DNA from 3 places in the Providencia sp. PROV200 genome. Region 1 is predicted to be linked to each of the others. Evidence: predicted binding sites of a transcription regulator. Region 1 holds the regulator's gene; each other region holds the start of a gene.
What was found. The regulator LexA, encoded in region 1, represses DNA repair genes until DNA is damaged. The targets are predictions, from matches to a motif close to TNCTGTATGTACATACAGNA.
Positions count from the first base shown of each region.

Region 2: a site for LexA is predicted at 1,960-1,979, ahead of M1E86_RS12830 (DinI-like family protein). Genes of this name have one in related genera too.
Region 3: a site for LexA is predicted at 7,629-7,648, ahead of mutH (DNA mismatch repair endonuclease MutH). Genes of this name have one in related genera too.

Region 1 covers NZ_CP096307.1:470,043-478,951, reverse strand. The annotation lists gene M1E86_RS02120 (hypothetical protein) at 1-298, opposite strand, end outside; gene M1E86_RS02115 (fimbrial protein) at 365-919, opposite strand; gene M1E86_RS02110 (fimbrial protein) at 919-1,413, opposite strand; gene M1E86_RS02105 (fimbrial protein) at 1,425-1,916, opposite strand; gene M1E86_RS02100 (fimbria/pilus periplasmic chaperone) at 1,928-2,665, opposite strand; gene M1E86_RS02095 (fimbria/pilus outer membrane usher protein) at 2,699-5,188, opposite strand; gene M1E86_RS02090 (fimbrial protein) at 5,286-5,879, opposite strand; gene zur (zinc uptake transcriptional repressor Zur) at 6,831-7,346, shown strand; gene lexA (transcriptional repressor LexA) at 7,504-8,121, opposite strand; gene M1E86_RS02075 (diacylglycerol kinase) at 8,257-8,631, opposite strand; gene plsB (glycerol-3-phosphate 1-O-acyltransferase PlsB) at 8,758-8,909, shown strand, end outside.
Region 2 covers NZ_CP096307.1:2,793,553-2,797,044, reverse strand. The annotation lists gene M1E86_RS12835 (phosphoethanolamine transferase) at 1-1,500, opposite strand, end outside; gene M1E86_RS12830 (DinI-like family protein) at 1,697-1,927, opposite strand; one part of gene M1E86_RS12825 (IS3 family transposase) at 2,099-2,967, opposite strand; one part of gene M1E86_RS12825 (IS3 family transposase) at 2,967-3,309, opposite strand.
Region 3 covers NZ_CP096307.1:2,990,710-2,999,618, reverse strand. The annotation lists gene speA (biosynthetic arginine decarboxylase) at 290-2,194, shown strand; gene speB (agmatinase) at 2,521-3,441, shown strand; gene M1E86_RS13820 (acetoin reductase) at 3,777-4,556, shown strand; gene M1E86_RS13815 (alpha/beta fold hydrolase) at 4,621-5,496, opposite strand; gene M1E86_RS13810 (helix-hairpin-helix domain-containing protein) at 5,660-5,908, shown strand; gene M1E86_RS13805 (TerC family protein) at 5,905-6,636, opposite strand; gene mutH (DNA mismatch repair endonuclease MutH) at 6,713-7,399, opposite strand; gene sgrR (HTH-type transcriptional regulator SgrR) at 7,960-8,909, opposite strand, start outside.

The DNA of each region.
Region 1 (8,909 bases):
TCACATCACACGACCAATCTGCACGAGAAGCGATACCACCGGCCTCTTTCCCTGAATGTAAGTGGTTAATCGTAAAATAACACCTTTTAGCACCAGTAGAACCAAGTACCGATTGACATGGGTTACCTTCATAAGGGGAACTTTCCTTCCAGTATTCCATTACAAAATGGTAAATATTTTCATACTTAGATAATGATTCAACTTCTTCCACATAAGAAAAATATGTCGAACCGTAACTTCCCAAACCAAAGAACAAAAATGGTATGGCTAATAATAATTGTTGAATTCGTTTTCCCATTTCAGATCTCTTTATATTCATTTTAACGTTTTGATATCAGCACCAGATAAGGTTCTGAGAATGAAATTACTCGTACTCAAATAAGAAAGTGGCTATTGCGGCAATCCGCCCTGTTTTAATTTGTTTATTATTGATTGCTTCAGGGGTTGCCTTGAGAAAAGTATTAAATTTCAGTTCATTTTTCCCAGCCTGAATAATTGGTACTAGCGAAGAAAACTTATTCACTTTAATTTCTTCACCGCTAGCTAGCTCAATGCCAATCCCTAATCCAGGGTTGTGTTCCGTATCTGTTAATGCCAAATATCCTGACATTTGCCTATGTTCCGCTCCGGTAAACTTCACTTTCATTTTTTTCGCAATAGTTAAGTCGCAATTAGATAATACCAACGTTAACTCTCTGCGAGGCAATTGATAAGTCGGGTCGTAAATATCTAATAACCGAATATCGCCAAAATCGACTTCCATCATTTTATTTTCCGGCAAAACAACACAAGGTGAATTCACCAGTGTCCCTTTCACTTTGACATTATTTTTAGCTGCAAAGACAACATTGCTACTTAAAAATGCCGTACTTATCGAAGCAAACAATATCCCGATTAATAGTGAGGTCGTTTTTTTCATTATTGATACTCCACAACCATAGTGCCATTAGCAATAAAATCACCAGTCTTTAGTTCGTTATTACCATTTCTGACTAATACGGCCCAAAGTACACCAGGAGAACTAGGATTAATGAGGTATTTCTTACCTAATTCCAATTCGGTATCCGAAAGCTGGAATTTTACTGCAAGATTATTAATGCCAGTATTTAACCCATTTATATCAAAATCACTTTTTATTCCATCTAACATCAGATACATAGACCAGTTATTTTTATTTTCACCACATTGGATCTGGTAATTAACTTGCCTTTTTTGGTCATTACCTTGGATTGATTTTATTGATACATTACCAAAATCAACTTCAATATCTTTACCATCATCAATATGACAAGGTGGCGGTGTAATCAAATTACCTTTAATACTAATTTTTGTTTCATAGTCCTTCGCGGCTGATGTAAAAGATAAGATGGCACTGAGTAACACTAACCCAATTATATTATTAGCAATCTTCATATCTCAGCCCCTTATTGATACTCGACTTTCAACGTTGCATTTGCCGTAAAACTTTTTGCGGGTAAATCTGTACCGTTTTTTTTCACTAATACAGCATACAATTTCAATGGATTTGCAAAGTTAAAAGCCCTTTTCTTTTTCAGTGGGAAATCGCTGGTGTCTGCTTTAAATAATACCGCAAGGTTATCAATATCCGTTTTTAATAGGCGCTGATCAAAACTTGCTGATATTCCCTCAATAAAAATGTTCAATTTAGGTTGAACACCATCTTTACACATCACAGTGTAATCAATAGGTGCTTTATAAACCTCATCTTGAACACGTGTTGTTAATACATCGCCAAAATCAATTTCTATTGTTTGCCCATTATTAATTGAACAAGGCTTTGATAGTACTTCTCCTTTAATATCAATGTATAGGAATCCAGAAAAACCAAATACACTCGATATCTGTAAAGTGAGCAAGAACACAAATACCTTTGTTAATGTTTTAATAGACATCATGGCGTCAAACCTTATTTTCTTGGCAGCACTGAGCATTCAGCTGACTGACAGCTAAATTTCAAATCCATTGTTCCGCCGAAGTCATTGAGATAAACCAAAGTTGGAGATGAACCTAAATCCCCAGCAACTTTGCCTAAACCCGCCTCACTAAAAGGCGCAACCATTACAGGTTCAAAATTTTGAACTTCAGTATTACCTTTTTTCAGTTTCGTAATAGATAAAAAGTAAGGTGATGGATTTTTCACAATATAACTCGCCCCCTGCTTAAGAATTTTTATCTCATTTTCTTGAGGGATCACTTCCATTCTATCTTTAATTGCAATTGCTGCTGGGCGGTAAAAAAGCTTAATTTTTGTCTGTAACGCAATTTGCAATACATTCACTTTCTCACTACGTGGTGGGATCTCTCTCACATTTAAGTAGTAAACACTTTCCCTATCTTTAGGTAACTGCGCTACTGCAGGGATTGCCTGTATTTTAATTTGGCTTTTAGAATTAGCTTCAATACGATGCACAGGAGGTGTCACAATAAAAGGTGAATTTACTTTTTCATCTTTGTCATTTTCTATCCATGCCTGAGCTAAATACGGGCTAGTTAAATGTTCGTTAGTCAGTCCCATACCGACTGTTTTGTCTTGTTCATTATAAATAATTCGCGTTCTATCTAGTGCAATCGCTGAATAAGCCGATTGTGCTAATAAAGAAAGACTTATCGCTGTTACAATTTGAACTTTATTTATAAGTTTCATATTTTCACCGTTGACGTTAAAACATATTTATAATTATTTGCATGGTAATAACATTGTATTTTCCATGCCACTTTCTATTTTTTCAGGTAATTGAATTTGACAAGATGAATTATTTCCCCAAGTCACTTCAAGAACATCTGATGGGTTAATACCCGCTAAGTAAATAAATCCATTATCTGAAACGATACCAACTTCAACACTCTTTTCATTTTTAACGGATGCACCAAATGGTGGATAACTATTATTTGCAAGATGAATTGTTCCCAATATTTTTTCACCTTGAATGACATTAAACTTCCGGTATCCAATAGCCCCTTCCGTTAATGTCGCGTGCTGTGTCGATTGAACTGCTTCTGCATTATCTGGCACACTATTTAAATCTATTCGAATATTATTGCGGTTATAATCCATAACACTGGTAATAACGGCTTTACCGTATCGATTCGTGCGTATTGGTGTTACCCCTGTTTGCACAGGAATATCAGCTACGCCATTCGTATCCAACAGTATCCTTGACCCACCATTGATTGAAGTATTACGGTGTAAAGCACCACCTTCTTGGGTCATGGTCAGTCCCCCTTTCAACTGCATCGAAAGAGTAGATTGATTATCTTGAATATAAGTTCCACTCAAATTAAGTTGTGCGGTATCACCATCGTAGTTATACATACCAGATGTTGTGACCTTGTCTTTATCCCATGTACCCGCTGAAATAGAATAAGTACTACGTTCATTTATACGGTCATAATAGTTAACGTTATGGCTGCTTGTATTTCTTGAATAAGACCCCGAGTAACTAATACTCGCTTGATTATTATCCAACGGTACATTTAAATTCAGATAAACTCCGTCATCATCATTTTGATCTGATTTTGTTTTGTAAGCTGTTAAGCTAAGACTTAAATTTTTTATTTTCCCCAAATCAAAATAATTAGAAACTGTTAGATTATATTGATCCGATGATGACCTATTCCAATAAGTTTGATGTGAGTAATTTAAATACATATTAGTATTATATTCAGGGAATGCAGTACCAAATATAATAGTATAAAGCTCTTTACCACTATCAACCGTACTTTCATTATAGCGACGGTCAATAAATTGGCTCATGCTCATATAATTTTTTTCAGAAAAACGATAGCCTGCGAATGTAATTTGGCTGTTAATATCATCAAATTGTTTAGAATAAGTGACGTTATATGAATTACCCGTCAAGGTTTGGTTATTTTCGGTTCTACCCATTTCAGCACGAGAGATACTTAAGTTCCCTGACAATACGCCAAATGGTGCTAAATCACGCCCTAAACCAATCGCAATATTTTGATATTCTGATGAACCAAGAACACCACCGTAAATAGTTGTATTGTTAGTTACACCCCATGATAAGGACCCCAAACTAAATGCAGGACCTTGAGTATCATGTTCATTTTTAGTCGGTTTACCAACGACAAACTGGTAAATAAGCTGACCGGGCCGAGTCAAAGTCCCTAAACGAGATGTTTCTACCTTATAGTGAGTCACACTACCATCTTGTTCTTGAATAGAAACATCTAACGTACCACCACCAAAAGAGTTCACATCCTGAATACGAAATGGCCCAGGACTTACATCTTTTTGATAAATAATACGATCATCCTGCTTCACAATGACGGTCGCATTAGTTTTGGCAACCCCCGCAATTTCAGGTGCATAGCCTTGCAAACGCGGTGGTAACATAGATTCATTGGTTTCTAAACTAGCACCAATATAACGAATACTGTCAAACAGCGTTGAAGACAGGTATTGTTCACCAAATGTTAACCTTGAATTTAAGGAACGTATGGCTCGATACGCATATAATTGGTTCCATGACCATGATTGGCCGCCTTTATTTAATTGGCCTTTTTGCGTTTGCCAATCACCTCTAAAACGCCAAGCGCCAATATTTGTTCCCATTGTTCCTGTCGCTGTGATACCTGAATCTGTTCCTTTGTCACCCGTTTCTTTTTTAACCACCCGACCTGTCGCATTGTAGTCGATAAATGCACCTAGAATGCCATCATCCCAACGTGACGGAGGATCCCAATTCGGGTCTTCATATTCCATATAAGCTTGAGGGATGCTAATTTCGACAATATTTTTTGCAAGATCACCTTGAGTCCGCATTTCTGGTACAGACCGAATATCTAAACATTTTCCATCAAGTAACCAAGTTACTTTATTACTCCATTCAGGTTTTAATCCGAGTTGCTCATATAATTCAGGTGTAATACAAGCTAATGATATTTTCTCATCATAATTAGGTGTAAAGAATATAATGGATTGCTCCATGGAGATTTTGACTTTATTTACCGAAATAGCTAAAGAATAATTTCCAGGTGGAATATAATTGGCATGAGAAAACTTACTAAAATCGACATTTTCAGTGCTGTCTGCTTCTAAAAAATCAGTATTAAAATCAACTGCCTCTTCAGAAAATGCAACCATCGGCGTTAATATTAAAAGCATTAATTTTGTAATTAAATTGAGTTTCATGCTTTTCATTCAACTATGCCGCCTATCAGACTAAAAATGAAAAAAGAAGGTAGAAACATATGGCGTCATTAATACGCCACATGTTTTTACTTAACTAAGCTTGAACTTATTGGTAAATAATTTTGAAGTTAGCAACAGTGTTAAAACTACCTGTTGTTGCTTTCGCGTCCGCTGCTTCATTACCTTTAACATACGCAGAGAAGTGCAGTGTCGTTTCTTTACCATCACCCGCATTTAATGCATATCCATCACCAGTACCTGGGAATGCTTTACCAAATTCAACAACTTTGTCAGCACCATTAGTGATTACAATACCGGCATTTTTAACTTTTCCACCTAAGCCAAGTAGATCACCGGTAAAACCTTGGAAACCGGAAATAGTTGGGCCAGTAAAGGTGATTTTGGCGTTTTTATACGTTTCAGTTGAACAGTTCTTCAATACGATATCGAAATCTCTGTTATCTGAACGGTATTGGTTAGATGTCAGTTCATGTAATGCAATTTCACCAAACTCAACTAATTGTTTTAAGTTGTTTGCATCAATTGAACATGGAACATCATTAATAAAACCAGTGAAGCGAACTTCACCTTGTGAACTTTCAACTGTTGGTGGAGTTACTGGATCTTCAGCCACTGCAACACCAGAAATACCAACACCTAAACCTAAAGCCAGAGTTAACGCTAATTTATTCAGTTTCATAAACATTTCCTTTAAATGAGTAGGAAGTAGCTACCTCTTTTCTGATTTTTATTGATAAGGAGTCAATTTTATTTTTTTGATTACTTAACAGTGAAATTTTTCCGTCATCCAACATCATTAATTTCATTCAGATTAGAGGTGAATATATAAATAAGATCCTTTTCATCTATAATTTTTAAAATACCTAAAATTTTTAATTCTTTATTTTCTATTCAATATTAATTATTCCCATAAGGGGTAATTTGCCAAAATTGATATAGAAATAGAAAATGACTTTTTACACATGCCTTCCGATACTTTCTGATATCAATTCTACATATTCGATATTTATTGTCAAAACGAACACATAATTAGAGTTAATGCAGAATAAAATAACATCAAAGCTATAAGGCGAAAAATATAAAATTAAAATAGCATCAAAATATACATTTCAAATATATTACTTAGAAAAACTTATATAAAAACCTCATTCCTCACTTACAAATATCTCAAAATACGTCAAATTACAGATAGTTTTATATCGAAATTTAAATCTATAAATAAATACAAAAACGGAATTTAAAACTAAATGTTACGAAAAAATCACAGCAAGCATCTAAAAAGACAGGAAAAATAGCAACAAAAAGAATATTAAAAATTAAGGTTAAGATAAGTCTTAATTGAAATTACATCAAATTGAAACATAATATTTCAATTAATTGTTCGCAATGCGTTACGCTTTTATCATGTATTTGTTTAATATTTGTTTCTATTTCCCTATTTAATTTTAAATATCCTTTTTTATATTTTTCATTACCCTCATTTGCTTTCTTTATTAATCAAAAAAATACTTAGCAAGGTTAAAATTTTTTGATGGCAATGCTTTCATTTCTTGATTCTCTATAGTTCAAGAAACTGTGATAAACTTGTGAACAGTAAACATTTGCATTTTTCAACGGGTGGGTCAGTAAAATGGAAAAGATGAGTGAAAAAAAAGTTCTTGCGATGGCTGAACATATTTGCCAGTCAAGAGGCGTCAGATTGACACCACAAAGAGAAACGGTATTGCGCCTGATAGCACAGCAACATGGTGCAATCAGCGCTTATGATTTACTCGACCTGCTACGTGAAATTGAACCTCAAGCTAAACCCCCTACGGTTTATCGTGGCCTTGAGTTTTTAATGGAGCAAGGTTTTATCCATAAAATTGAATCAACAAACAGCTATGTCGTCTGCCATCATTTTGATAACCCAAGCCATATTTCTGTTATGTTGATTTGCGACCATTGTGGAAGCGTAACGGAAAGTGACTGTACAACAATAGAAGCTGCCATTATTAATTTAGCCGACGAACACCAATTCCGCTTAAGACATACCGTGGTGGAAAACCATGGCTTGTGTAAGAGTTGTGACGAAGTGAATAGCTGCCAAGATCACGAGCATTGTCATCATAACCACGAACAACCTATAACAGCAAAAAAGAAATAAATTGCTGTATTGCTAAAGAGTTTGATGAATACAGAGAGAAGAGAAAAAATATAAGACAGGAAATAAAACAGGCAGACCTCAAAATAAAGTAATGAAATCTGCCTGCCGTAGTCATTCCTGAGTGTAACCTACCATGACGCTTGGCTACTCACGGAAATTAATACCAATCACTGTTACGGATAACCCCAACAGCTAAACCTTCAATAGTGAAGTTTTGCTGGCGTAAATCAACAACAATAGGTTCGAATTCTGGGTTTTCTGCTATTAACTCAACGCGGTTACCCTGTTGCTTAAAACGTTTAACCGTAACTTCATCTTCGATACGAGCGACAACCACTTGCCCGTTGTGTACATTTTGCGTTTTATGCACAGCTAATAAATCGCCATCCATAATACCAATATCTTTCATGGACATCCCGTTCACACGCAATAAAAAATCTGCATGTGGTTTAAACAGCTCAGGGTCAACTTGATAGTGGCTCTCAATATGTTCCTGCGCTAATAATGGTTCGCCAGCGGCAACACGCCCAATCAGAGGTAACCCCTGATCTTCGGTTTCTTCTTCAAGAAGCAGACGAATACCTCGGGATGCGCCTGAAACAATTTCAATAACCCCTTTGCGTGCTAAGGCCTTTAAATGTTCTTCTGCCGCATTAGGCGAACGAAAACCAAGGCTTGCTGCTATCTCAGCACGTGTAGGTGGCATACCTGTCTGCGAAATGTGATCTCGCACCAGATCGTAAACCTGCTGTTGTCGAGCCGTCAGTGCTTTCATTCCGTTCCCCTGTTTGTTTATACAGTCAAGCTGTGAGTATATACAGGTAAATGAAGATTTGGAACAGTTAAATCGCTCAATTTAAGCATTTGTTATCGATTTACTCTCTTTTTCCCGATGAAGTAACCAAACACCTTAACCAGTGAAATAGCGTTGCCATAATACCAGCGCCCAAATGAACAAAGCTAAACCGATACTCACAAATACCGCAGCAGAACCAATATCTTTAGCTCTCCCTGAAAGCTCATGATATTCACTACCAATACGATCAACCACAGCCTCTACCGCGCTATTCAATAATTCGACTATTGCCACCAGCACAACTGAGCTTACTAACAGGATTCTATCTATGTAACTGATATCTAAATAAAATGCGATAAAAATTGCGATAATTGCCGCAACGGATTCCTGCCTAAATGCGGCCTCATTAACCCAAGCTGCCTTCAAACCTTTAAGGGAATACCCCGCAGCTTTAATCACTCGCGTGAAGCCCTTAACTTGACTCGCCATATTTATTCCTTAAAAAATACAAACAATAATCGATTTTTACGGTCAAAGTGAATTGTCAGTAACAGATCTAACCAGGTATTTCTGGTATGATTGCGCAGCATTGTTAACAAGAGGCTATAATCATTTATGTCACTATGGCGTAAAATATATTACAACACGTTGAATTTGCCACTTAAATTATTGGTAAAAAGTAAACTAATTCCTTCGGATCCCGTCACTGAGTTGCAGCTTGATGTCAACAGGCCAACTCTGTACGTATTACCTTATCATTCGAAGTC
Region 2 (3,492 bases), 1.9 Mb from region 1:
GTCAAAATCCATAAACTTATTATCAGCATCTAAAATATTTTTGTTAAACTTACAGTCTTGGTTTGAAATCATTTTACAATTAGGAATTTGGTATCTATTTATTCCTATCCATTCTGAAAATAATGATAGGAAATTTAGACCACTTATTCTTGCATTAATGAATACTCTATCGTTATCATTGTAAGAGGTAATAAAGAATGGAACTTCAAAATTCTGTTTATGAGAATGTCCGTGTATTAAATCGGTTTTTGATTTATTTTCTTTATTAGCAAATGATACGCCGTGATCTGAAAAATACATAAAAGACCACTTGGTTTTAGTAGCATTTAAATCATCGTAAATGGATTTTAATAAATGGTCAGTTTCTTTGATTGATTGAACATAGCAAGACATTCTTTCATTTAAATAAAATACATCATATTTATTATTTGTTCTCTTACAAGCAGGTGAATGACTACCGATCAAATGAATAATAATAAGTTTTTTTGTAGTAACTTTATTCTCTATTGCCTTGTTTATATAAGGTAGCAGCTCAGCATCTGATTCTAATGATGAAAAATCTCCATGTTTAATAAATATAGATTTTTTTGCTTTTTTCCCAATACTTGCAATCGGTGAATCATGGATCCCAATTGAACCCTGGTTTGAAATCCAGTAAGTATCAAAACCCGCCTTATTTGCGAGAGTAACGACATTATTTTGTGGCCTAGAGTATTCAGTTAAGGTATTCATCAGTGATGGGACTGTTGTGGAGGCAGCTGAGATATAATTAGTAAATACTTTTCCTTTTATGTTATCAAAAAATGGAGTGTTAGCAATTTCAAAACCATAAGAATGCATGAAGCTTTTTCGAGCACTTTCGCCAATGACAATAATGTATGTGTCATAATCACTGGTACTTGATAATTTAGGATAATCATCTTTTTCTGCAAGCATTTCATCCATCTTAATTTTTTCATTAATGGTAGAGCTGATAGATAGGACTGTCTGCTTTATAAACTTAATCTCAGGTAAACCTGTATTTAAGATGGAAAACTCATCACTTGTAGCCCAGGTTTTAATGGGGCCTTGTAAAAAAATAATTAAGAAAATAAAAAAATTAGTGAGTTTTGTTTTTTTATGAATATTAAACCTGAATTTAGATGTATATATTCCCAATGCTAGTATAAAAAGGGAAAGTAAGTAGTGATAATAAGGAATGTTTGATAAAAACTCAATTGATTCCCCTGTGTTTGTATACAGTAATGCGGTTGAAATATTAAAATTTGGCTCACCGTAGAGCATAGCGATAGGGAAATACATCGAGGATATTACCGACAGAATAATTACTAATGGCATGTAGATAAATCTAAATTGGTTTATTGATATTAAAAATAGAAAAATGGATAGGGCATATATGATTTTAAAATCAAATCCTAACGAGATGTGAGATAGGCAAATAAATAGAAATAGTAGGGCCATTTTAGAATAATTTTTATTTTTTAAAGCTTGTAATTTCATTCTGCATGCTCTAATGATTATAGGGTTTAGTTATATGATATAATTATTTGGCGCATACATTAACAAATTTAAACAATGGTGAAAAGTACTTAATTCAGGTTTTCTGTTGCCAAAACTTCATAAGGGCTATTAACGCCTACCTTCACCTCTGTAATTCGAGGAACAATCTCGATATTACTTTCTCCACGATCATTTTTCATGCTGGTACCCATGAGTCATCAAACCAAATGTCTTCGATAATTTGATTTATTTGTTTTGTCGCATCGTCACTCTTAGCACCAGTAACCACTAATGATGTTGACGAACTTAGCGCCACCCTGAGGTTTAGCGGGCCGTATTTGTCACCAATTTTGTATATCACTTGTTCACGTAGGGCATTGCGTACTTTTTCAGATGGCTTGTTGCTATTTTCTTTATCAAAGAGAATTTCAATGCGTTGTATAACGTAGCATTTTGTTTGGCTGTGAATGTATACAGCATATTTATGTGTAGTAAAGAGAATTCAGGCAAGAGTAGTGGCAAAATACATGATTGTTGCTTGAGAAACATACTCTCTAATTTTTGAGGTTGACTAGTCCTGATATAGGTTGACAACTTTTCAGGCATAAAACGCTCGGTGAACCTCATCGGGCGTTTTATAGTTTAATGATAAATGCGGGCGCCTTTCATTATAAATCTGGATTGATTCTTCAACCAACCTTCGTGCCTGCTCTAAATTTCTTGGTTTTACTAGAAGATACTCCATTTTTAATATTCCATTAATTCTTTCTGCTAAGGCATTTTGATAGCAATCATAGCCATCAGTCATAGAACATTGAATATTATGATTTCTATGTATTTCTTGATACTCCGACGAACAATACTGTAGCCCACGATCTGAATGATGGATCAGCGATGTTGTCGAACAGCGTTTTTTTAAAGCCTGAACCAGCGACTTCTTCACCGAACTTGTTTTCATATTGTCATCTAAATGATATCCCACGATTTTTCGCGAGTACGCATCCGTAATTAAACTTAAATAGGTATCACCCTCATGTGTCGATAAATAGGTAATATCCGCTACCCAGAGTTGCTCAGGCTGTGTGGGGATAAATCCTGACTTAATTAAATTTGGATGTCGATGAAAACGATGATGGCTTAAAGTTGTTCTATGATAAGCCCGCTTATTCGGCACAAGTAACCGATGTTCCTTCAATAAAGTAAATAGCCGGTCACGACCAATAATCATTTGTTTTTGCTTTAAAATAAAATGTAACTTACGCCCTCCCAGTCTGGGATGAAAGGCGCGTTCAGACTTAACAATATCAATAATGGCCGTATCGATTTTTTGTCGTTCTTCAGTCTTATCCTGTCGCTTGTAGTAGGCTTGCCGGCTAATATTCATAAAACGACAAGCTATTGTTACGGTGAGGTTTTTAACCGTTTTTTCTTTAATAACTCGGCCTTGCGCTTTTTTGACAAGCGAACTCCGAAGTCTCTATCCATAACTTTGACAACAGCTTCAAAGAAATCGGATTTAAGCCGAGCTTCTTCAAGTTCCCTTTCGAGTAGTTTGATGCGTTGTTCTGGGGTTTGTTGCTCAGGAGTTTGGGTCATAGCAGTACCTTTATAAAGAGTATTGGGCGTACCTTCAGACCAATCTAATCTACCATGTTTACGAAGCCATACCAAAACGGTAGAACATCCTTGTATCCCATATTGATATTGAGCTTGTTTATAGGTGAGTTCGCCTTTTTCTACTTGGTCAACAACCTGTAATTTAAAAGCGAGGGAATAATCGCGTTGAGTTCGTTTAGTGATTGCTTTCATTACACTCTCCAATTTTAGATTGGAAAAGTGTCAACCTTATTTAGGATGGGTCAGGTGCAATAAAAAAGCCCACCGAAGTGAGCTTTTAGTAACTTTCAAATGCGCGTGCATTTCACGTGCACTTTCGAGTATTAATGTTGACAGTGTCTAGTCCAACTGATTTTGCTAACTTCCTGTTTTTAA
Region 3 (8,909 bases), 1.7 Mb from region 1:
AGTATCCAACCGTCATATGCGGACCGCCGCGTGACTTTGGCATTTACTTTCCTGTCATTCTTTACTTCATCACGAAGTTACCGTCACATCTTTAATACACCTTCGAGGCTGAGTCATTAATCTGTCAGCTTAAGGTCGTATATTGTCACTGTTTAGAAGTTCTAAGCACTTTTTATTAAAATCTGAGTATTGCCGTTTCCCCAACATAACTGCCTTGCAGTGTTATGTCTTCACTGACATACATCAGGAAGGAGAACGCGTCACTCACCCCTCCATAAAGGAGTTTATTATGAATGATAATATCGCTCGCAAAATGCGTCAGACGTACAACATCGCGTATTGGGGTGGTGGTTACTATCAGGTGAATGAGCGCGGAAATGTCTGTGTTTGCCCGAATCCTGAGAACCCTGATACCTTTGTTGATTTAGCTGACCTTGTTTATCAAGTGAAAGAAGAGCAGGAGCATTTACGCTTACCTGCACTGTTTTGTTTCCCGCAAATCTTACAGCATCGTTTACGTTCGATAAATGCAGCATTTAGACGCGCACGTGAGTCTTATGGCTATAAAGGCGATTACTTTCTGGTTTATCCAATAAAAGTTAACCAGCAACGTCGAGTGATTGAATCGCTAGTGAATTCAGGGGAGCCGTTAGGGCTTGAAGCTGGCTCAAAAGCGGAGTTAATGGCAGTTTTAGCGAATGCAGGCAAAACACAAACCGTTATTGTCTGTAATGGATATAAAGACCGTGAATATATCCGATTAGCGCTAATTGGGGAAAAATTAGGCCACAAGGTCTACCTTGTTATCGAAAAAATGTCTGAAATTGAGATGGTGTTAAAAGAAGCGGAAAGCTTGAATGTCACACCTCGCTTAGGGGTTCGCGCCCGTTTGGCTTCTCAAGGTTCAGGTAAGTGGCAAGCTAGTGGTGGTGAAAAATCTAAATTTGGTTTGGCTGCAACCCAAGTATTACAATTAGTGGAAATTTTACGCAATGCAAATCGCCTAGATAGTTTGCAGTTGCTTCATTTCCATTTAGGCTCTCAGATGGCCAATATTCGCGATATCGCCACTGGGGTTCGTGAATCAGCCCGCTTTTATGTGGAATTGCATCGCTTAGGTGTCAATATCCAGTGCTTTGATGTGGGCGGTGGCCTTGGTGTTGACTATGAAGGTACACGTTCTCAATCCGATTGCTCCGTTAACTATGGCTTAAATGAATACGCCAATAACGTCATTTGGGCGATTGGGGATGCGTGTGAGGAGTTTAATTTACCGCACCCAACGGTGATCACGGAGTCAGGCCGAGCATTGACCGCTCATCATACGGTTTTAGTCTCCAATGTGATTGGGGTTGAACGCAATGAATTTACCAAAACCACACCACCTCATGAGGATGCACCGCGTTCATTAATTTCCTTATGGGAAACCTGGGAGTCAATGCAGCATCAGGGCAATAGCCGTTCATTACGCGAATGGTTGCATGATAGCCAATTCGACTTACAAGAAGCGCATACTCAGTATGCACACGGCGTGTTAGATTTGACTCAACGTGCATGGGCAGAAGAGCTATACCTGAATATTTGCCGTCGTATCCAGCAAGATCTCGACCCAAGTAACCGTGCTCATCGTCCAATTATCGACGAACTTCAAGAGCGCATGGCTGATAAGTTTTATGTGAACTTTTCTTTATTCCAATCGCTGCCAGACTCTTGGGGAATCGACCAAGTTTTCCCAGTATTACCGATTGAAGGTTTAGATAAACCATTAGACCGTCGTGCGGTATTGTTAGATATCACCTGTGATTCTGATGGTATTATTGACCATTACGTTGATGGTGATGGTGTTGAAACTACTATGCCAATGCCTGCCTACGACCCTGAAAACCCGCCTATGATAGGTTTCTTTATGATTGGGGCGTATCAGGAAATTTTAGGTAATATGCATAACTTATTTGGTGATACTGCCGCGATAGATGTCTGGGTCGATAGCCAAGGTAACCTGCGTTATTTGCAAAGTGAAGAGGGCGACTCAGTTGCTGACATGCTGCAATACGTCAAACTAGTGCCTGAAGTGCTATTAGAAAGCTTTACAGAGCAAGTAAAAGGCACGGGTTTGAGTGAGCAACTGCAAAAAGACTTTGTCGAAGAGTTCGAGAATGGCCTATATGGGTATACTTATCTCGAAGACGAATAAATTCGCGACATATTTCGTGCTGTGGGGGTGTTGGCTACGCTCGGCAACCCTAGTCACATACTTATGTATGCTCTTAGGGCTTAGCGCATTTTGCCGCCTAGCGACAGCACGAACTATTTAGCGCATTAATTGTGTCATAGGGTTCTATATATGTCATAGCGCACTATATGAGTCATAACGTATTAAGATACTGAACAGATAATAACTTTGTGCAAATAACATGATTTGTTTATTATTTATACTGTGCGAAGTTAATTAGGTAAAAACCCTTCGAAGTGAATATTAAAAGGGCTTGCTAACGGGCAGGCCTATTTTGAGGAACTAAAATGATTAATAGTACTTTAGGCAATCAAGTTGATAACTCACTGGTTTCTAATGCATTTGGTTTTTTACGTTTTCCCCTGAACTTTCAGCCTTATAGCTCAGATGCAGAGTGGGTGATCACCGGTGTACCGTTTGATATGGCAACATCGGGTCGTGCGGGTAGCCGCCATGGGCCAGCTGCAATTCGCCAAGTTTCCACGAATCTTGCATGGGAAAGCCACCGTTGGCCTTGGAATTTCAAGCTAACAGACCGTTTGAATGTCGTTGATTGTGGTGATGTGGTGTTTGCTTTCGGTGATGCACAAGATATGAGTGAGAAGCTGCAAGCCCATACTGAAAAACTGCTTGGATCAGGTAAACGTTGCTTGACCTTTGGGGGGGACCACTTTGTCACACTGCCATTGCTGCGCGCTCATGCGAAACACTTTGGTAAAATGGCCTTAGTTCATTTCGATGCACACACTGACACTTATGGCAATGGTAGTAAATTTGACCACGGAACCATGTTCTATCATGCGCCAAAAGAAGGCCTAATCGACCCAAATCATTCGGTGCAAATTGGTATTCGTACTGAACATGACAGTGACAATGGTTTTACTGTACTGGATGCAGCTCAGGTGAATGATCGCAGTGTGGATGACATGGTTGCACAGATCAAAGAGATTGTTGGCGATATGCCTGTTTATCTGACTTTCGATATTGACTGCCTCGATCCAGCCTTTGCACCGGGAACAGGAACCCCTGTTATTGGGGGATTAACGTCAGATCGCGCGTTGAAATTATTGCGTGGAATACAGTCATTAAATATCGTCGGTATGGATTTAGTGGAAGTCGCTCCAGCTTATGACCAATCTGAGATCACAGCATTAGCTGCTGCGTCTATCGCATTAGAAATGTTGTATATTCAAGCTGCTAAAAAATAAACAATCTAAGTTTTATGTGTTCATAAGCCACCTACTCGGTGGCTTTTTTATATTCAAATCTCATTAAATCGTTTGTTAATTGTACAAAGCTAAAGAAATAGCATTTTTTGTTTATCTTATTGAGAATGATTTTTATTAAAAAATATCTTCGAATTTCATTATTTATGCCTTTTTCTTTGGTAAACAAAAAATATTCATAGTCTTAATAGTGAAATGTTTTTTATTAGTTAGGAATGGTAGGTGAAAATCATTGTTTTGTAACTTATTGTTATTGTTGTTAACTTATTGGAGTGGGTGGACTAGTCAATTTGGCTATTATTCAGTAGGAGATAAGTATGGCGTTAAATAATAAAGTTATTTTAGTTACTGGTGCAGCGCAGGGTATTGGTCGTGGTATTGCATTGCGTTTAGCGAAAGAAGGGGCTGATATCGCACTGGTGGATTTGAAAAAAGACAAGCTACAAGATGTTGCCAAAGAAATTGAAGCGTTAGGCCGTAAAGTAACAACATTTGCCGCAGATATCAGTCAACGTGACCAAGTTTTTGCTGCGGTGGCTCATGCAGAAGCTGAGTTAGGTGGTTTTGATGTAATGATTAACAACGCTGGGATTGCACAAGTTAAGCCAATCGCTGATGTTCGCCAAGAAGATATGGATTTAATCTTCAAAATTAACGTGGATGGCACCATGTGGGGTATTCAAGCAGCGAGCGAGAAATTCCAAGAGCGTAAACATAAAGGGAAAATCATCAATGCGTCCTCAATTGCAGGGCATGATGGTTTTGCGATGTTAGGTGTGTATTCTGCCACGAAATTTGCCGTTCGCGCGTTAACTCAAGCCGCAGCCAAAGAATACGCAAGCTCAGGGATCACCGTAAATGCGTATTGCCCTGGTATTGTTGGTACAGATATGTGGGTGGAGATTGATGAGCGCTTCGCTGAAATTACAGGTGCACCAAAAGGCGAGACTTACAAAAAATATGTTGAAGGGATCGCGCTTGGTCGTGCTCAAACCCCTGATGATGTCGCGGGTCTAGTGGCATTCTTAGCAAGCGATGATTCTGACTATATTACTGGTCAATCTATTTTGACTGACGGTGGAATTGTCTATCGTTAATTCACTTATGTGAATTTAGGGTGTAAATAAATAGCCGCGATGAATAACTCATCGCGGTTTTTGTTTATGCGGCGTGCTGCTGAATATCGGTTAAAATAGCTTCCGCTTGTGTCCACAGTAGGGAGCCTCCCTCATGACTTAACAAATGATGTCGGCAATTGGGAAAACGGCCGGCTAATATTTTGCCAAAATCAGGGGAATGAACAGTGCTCATATCGTGTTCGCCATACCATAAAGAGACAGGCACGCGGGTCGTTTCAGGGGTGAATTCCCAGTTCTGTAATGCAATCAATAAGTCTTGAACATAACCTTGGTTGCCTTGGGCGAAAGCACGTCGCATGCAATGGCTATATGCTTCAAGGAAATGTTCTTCATTGTAGAGTTGTTGGTCGATTTCTGCGCTGCAATTAAGAATAAATGCCAACAGCCACTCGCCGGTGACATTTTTTAATAGCCAATCTGACAGCGCTTCAGGGCTGTTAAGGGCTTGCTCTTGCATGTTCACGATATCAGCACTGAGTATTGCACGAGTTGCAGGGTATTCAAATTGGTCTTGCCCTGACACGATAGACAGTGAAATAGGTTGGCAATAGTGAGCGATAGCCATGGCAAAAACAGCACCTTGAGAAAAACCGACGACAGAATATTGAGTAATAGATTGCTCATCTAACAGCGCTTGAACATCCAGAGCAAAATTTTTTAATGATTTTTCAGGGTGAAATGTTGAGTCACCAAGCCCCGCACGTTCAGGAACAATCAAACGAATGTTTAGTCGTTCGAGTAAATCCAAACCAAATCCTAATGAACCACTCATACCCGCACCGGTACAAAAAATAACAGGGAAGCCTGTTTTAGGACCTGATTCAAACCAGCAAAATTGTCGGCTATCAGGTAATTGCATCGTGTGTTGATGTGGGTTAGTCAGTGGTGCGTTATACATGGTGAATTCCTAACACAAAGCAGGTACAGATGGGGTGATAAGATAGGTCAGTTAATAATTATTAAAACTGGCATTGTTATAGTTGCAATTTTAAAGTATTAAATAGGTAAAATGCAAAATATTAGCTTAATAAATATAAATTCATTCACAAGAGGATCGTCAAATGGCATTTTCCGAATCAGAAAAAGAGATTTTATTGGCCGTCAAGGGTGTCGGACCCACGGTAATTAGCCGCTTGGAACAAATGGGTTTTAGCTCACTCGCACAATTGAGTGAAGCCTCCTATGATGAAATTTTGAGCTCTGGTGCCGCATTAACAGGCTCAAGTTGCTGGAAAAATAGCCCACAAGCGAAAAACGCGGTAGAGGGGGCTATTTTAGCGGCTAAACAGGCGATTAGATTGTCATCTTAATCGGTTTGGTTTCTGGTTTTCCATTTTTTGCTGCGCAAGATATTGAGAACTTGCACTGCCATAGAAAAAAACATAGCAAAATAAATGTAGCCTTTAGAAACATGGACTTGAACACTTTCAAGCAGCAATGTGAAGCCAACTAAAATCAAAAATGATAAGGCCAAGATTTTGACGGAAGGGTAACGATCAACAAAGTCACCAATAGGTTTGGCTGCAAGCATCATAATGAGTACCGCGATAACAACCGCTGCCATCATGATAAATAAATGGTCTGAAAGCCCCACTGCGGTGATCACGGAATCTAAACTGAAGATAATGTCTAATAAAGCAATTTGTATGATAGCCCCCCAAAATGAGCTCACTCTTTTGTTCGCCAGATGACTTTCACCTTCTCCTTCAATGGTTTCAAAAATTTCTTGGCTTGCCTTCCAAATAAGGAATATACCGCCTGCGCATAATATGAGATCGCGTGCGGAGACCACATGGTCAGCAACCGTAAAAAGTGGGGTAGTAAGGCGAGATAACCACGCAATAGAAGCCAGTAACGTCAGGCGCATCACCATTGCAGCAATAAGCCCAGTCCGTCTGGCACTATTTTGCTGGTGGTCAGGAAGTCTGCTCACCACAATACTGAGGAAAATAATATTGTCGATGCCTAGGACAATTTCTAATAGGGTTAGTGTGGCTAATGCCATCCAGGCATTGGGGTCTAGTATCCACTCAAACATCTTGGTACCTTCTAATTAACGAATTAAACAGTGATAATTATTTATCGTCTGCTCAGGTACAGGCGATGGTTAGCGACTAACGTATATTAAAATGCCGTGCTAATAAGGGCGCGGTAAAATCTTTTTTGAGATAAAAACCACGTGGTAGCGTCATAATGGGTTGACCAAACTCCCCAATAGCTTCAGTGAGTGCTTTATTGTTTGCTGCTTTAGGGCGAATTTGTAATACCTGCCCATAACGTGCAGTGATGCTTTCAACTTTGCCTAACACAATGAGATCCATTAACTCTTCCCAATCTTGCCGTAATAATTGCTCTTCTAACGGAGAAGGGCTCCAAATTAATGGGTTTGCGACTCTGCGCTGTGAAAGTGGAATTTGTCTTTCCCCTTCGATAGGGAACCATAAAATTCGGGACAGTTTGCGGCGAACATGGCTATTTTCCCATGTTAAGCCGCTATTTCCCGTTAATGGCGCAACAGAAACAAAGGTGGTTTCGAGTGGCGCACCATGACGGTCAATCGGGATCGTTTTTAATTCAATACCAATATGGGCGAAGTCTTGCTCTGCCTTACTGCCCGCGCTCGCACCTAAATAATACTCCAATAACATGCCAACCCAGCCTTTATCGCGCTTGAGATCAGGGGGAATAGGGATCGCCGCATGTTGGGCAAGCTCACCTAGCGTGTAGCCAGCAAGAGCTTGCGCTCGGCTCATTAAGGTTGCTTCGTTATCAGGTGGTGGTGGTGCAATAAATGGCGTCATGGTTTAAATAATAATGTATAAAAAGTAGCCAGTGGAAATACATATAACCTAAGAAGTATAACACTTTTTCCATGGTGTTTTTAACTATATGATATATATGAATATAATTTTATTTGTCTATCTAAATTATAAATTATTACAGAGGTTATTCAAGTTCATCCCAAGATAATCACAGGATCATGCACTAGGTTATCCACAGGATTTCTGGATAACTGTGAAAAATCGAGATTACTGTGTGTATTTACAGCCTTGACGAAACAGTTTTTATGACGAGAATCACAGAATGTGAGTAAGTTAAGCACATATCTTGTAGATAAATACAACGTTGTTTGATCTTTGCTCAGTTGAAGTCTTAAGCATTTTAGTCAAAAAAATAATCAGTGGATAAACGGATTTTTTGTTATTTATTTATTTGATTTATCAGTAGTTATTTAATTTTTATTTTTTTTGATAAAAAAGTGACTTGGGGATATACCCTGATTACCATGAGGTTGTTCACATGGATATCCACAGAAAAAGTGAATAACATCCTTATTATTCATTTTACCTGTTTATAACTATCAATATTTTGCTAGGTTATCCTCAGATGGTTTAAACCAGGCGGATTTAAAATCAAACCAGCCAAAGGTGTTCATTCTTACACCGCGCATGGTGTTTTGGCCTTGTAGTTCAAGCCAATGATGAAAGATGGGGTGAAAAATTTGTGAGTCAATTAAGCTTTCACACCAAGCTTCAACATCTAATTGGTTATTCCGCCATAGATTAAGTTCATCACTAAGGGGATTATTAAGGCATTGGCGTAATAACGGCATTTCGTACAAGGTAGCAAAAATGGAAAACTCAAGCGGTTTAAAAAAGTTAGCGGTTGCCAACCAGATATCACTTTGCCCATTGCCATTAAACCAATCATCGTAATCAATAATATTGACCTTGAGTTCCACCCCTTGTGTTTGTAACACGCGTTTCATGATTTGGCTAATCGCATAGAACTCATGGTGGTTGCGATAAAAAGTCACTGTCAGTTCAGTCAAATCATTAGGCTTAGGGAATAACGTGAGCATTTTACTGTGGTGCCAATGGAGCAATAAACCATAAGCGGGCGCCCAATGGCGCTGGTAAAAGGGTTCGCAATGAGCAAGAAGGTTCACAGGGGTTAAAAAGCTACACAACCACTTACGGACATCCTCACGCTGAGTAATAGGTGAACGCTGGTCCATTAACAGAAAATAGCAGCCTTCTTCCATACGGCTTTCGAGGGAGCCATTATGGTGCTTATCACCATCCATTTTTAATGTGGTACAAACCATTTGTTCTGAGAGTTCAGGAACCACCCAAATAGTCACTTCATCAAGTAGCGCACGATAACCAAAATAGCGGTCAAAAGCTGTGATAGTCAGCTTTTGAGGCAAGTTTTTTTCTACTTGATAAGGGCCAGTACCGATTGGGCAACGGCTAAAGTTCTCGAGGCTCTTCCACTCTTTCGGTAAAATAGCCGCATGATGACTGCCTA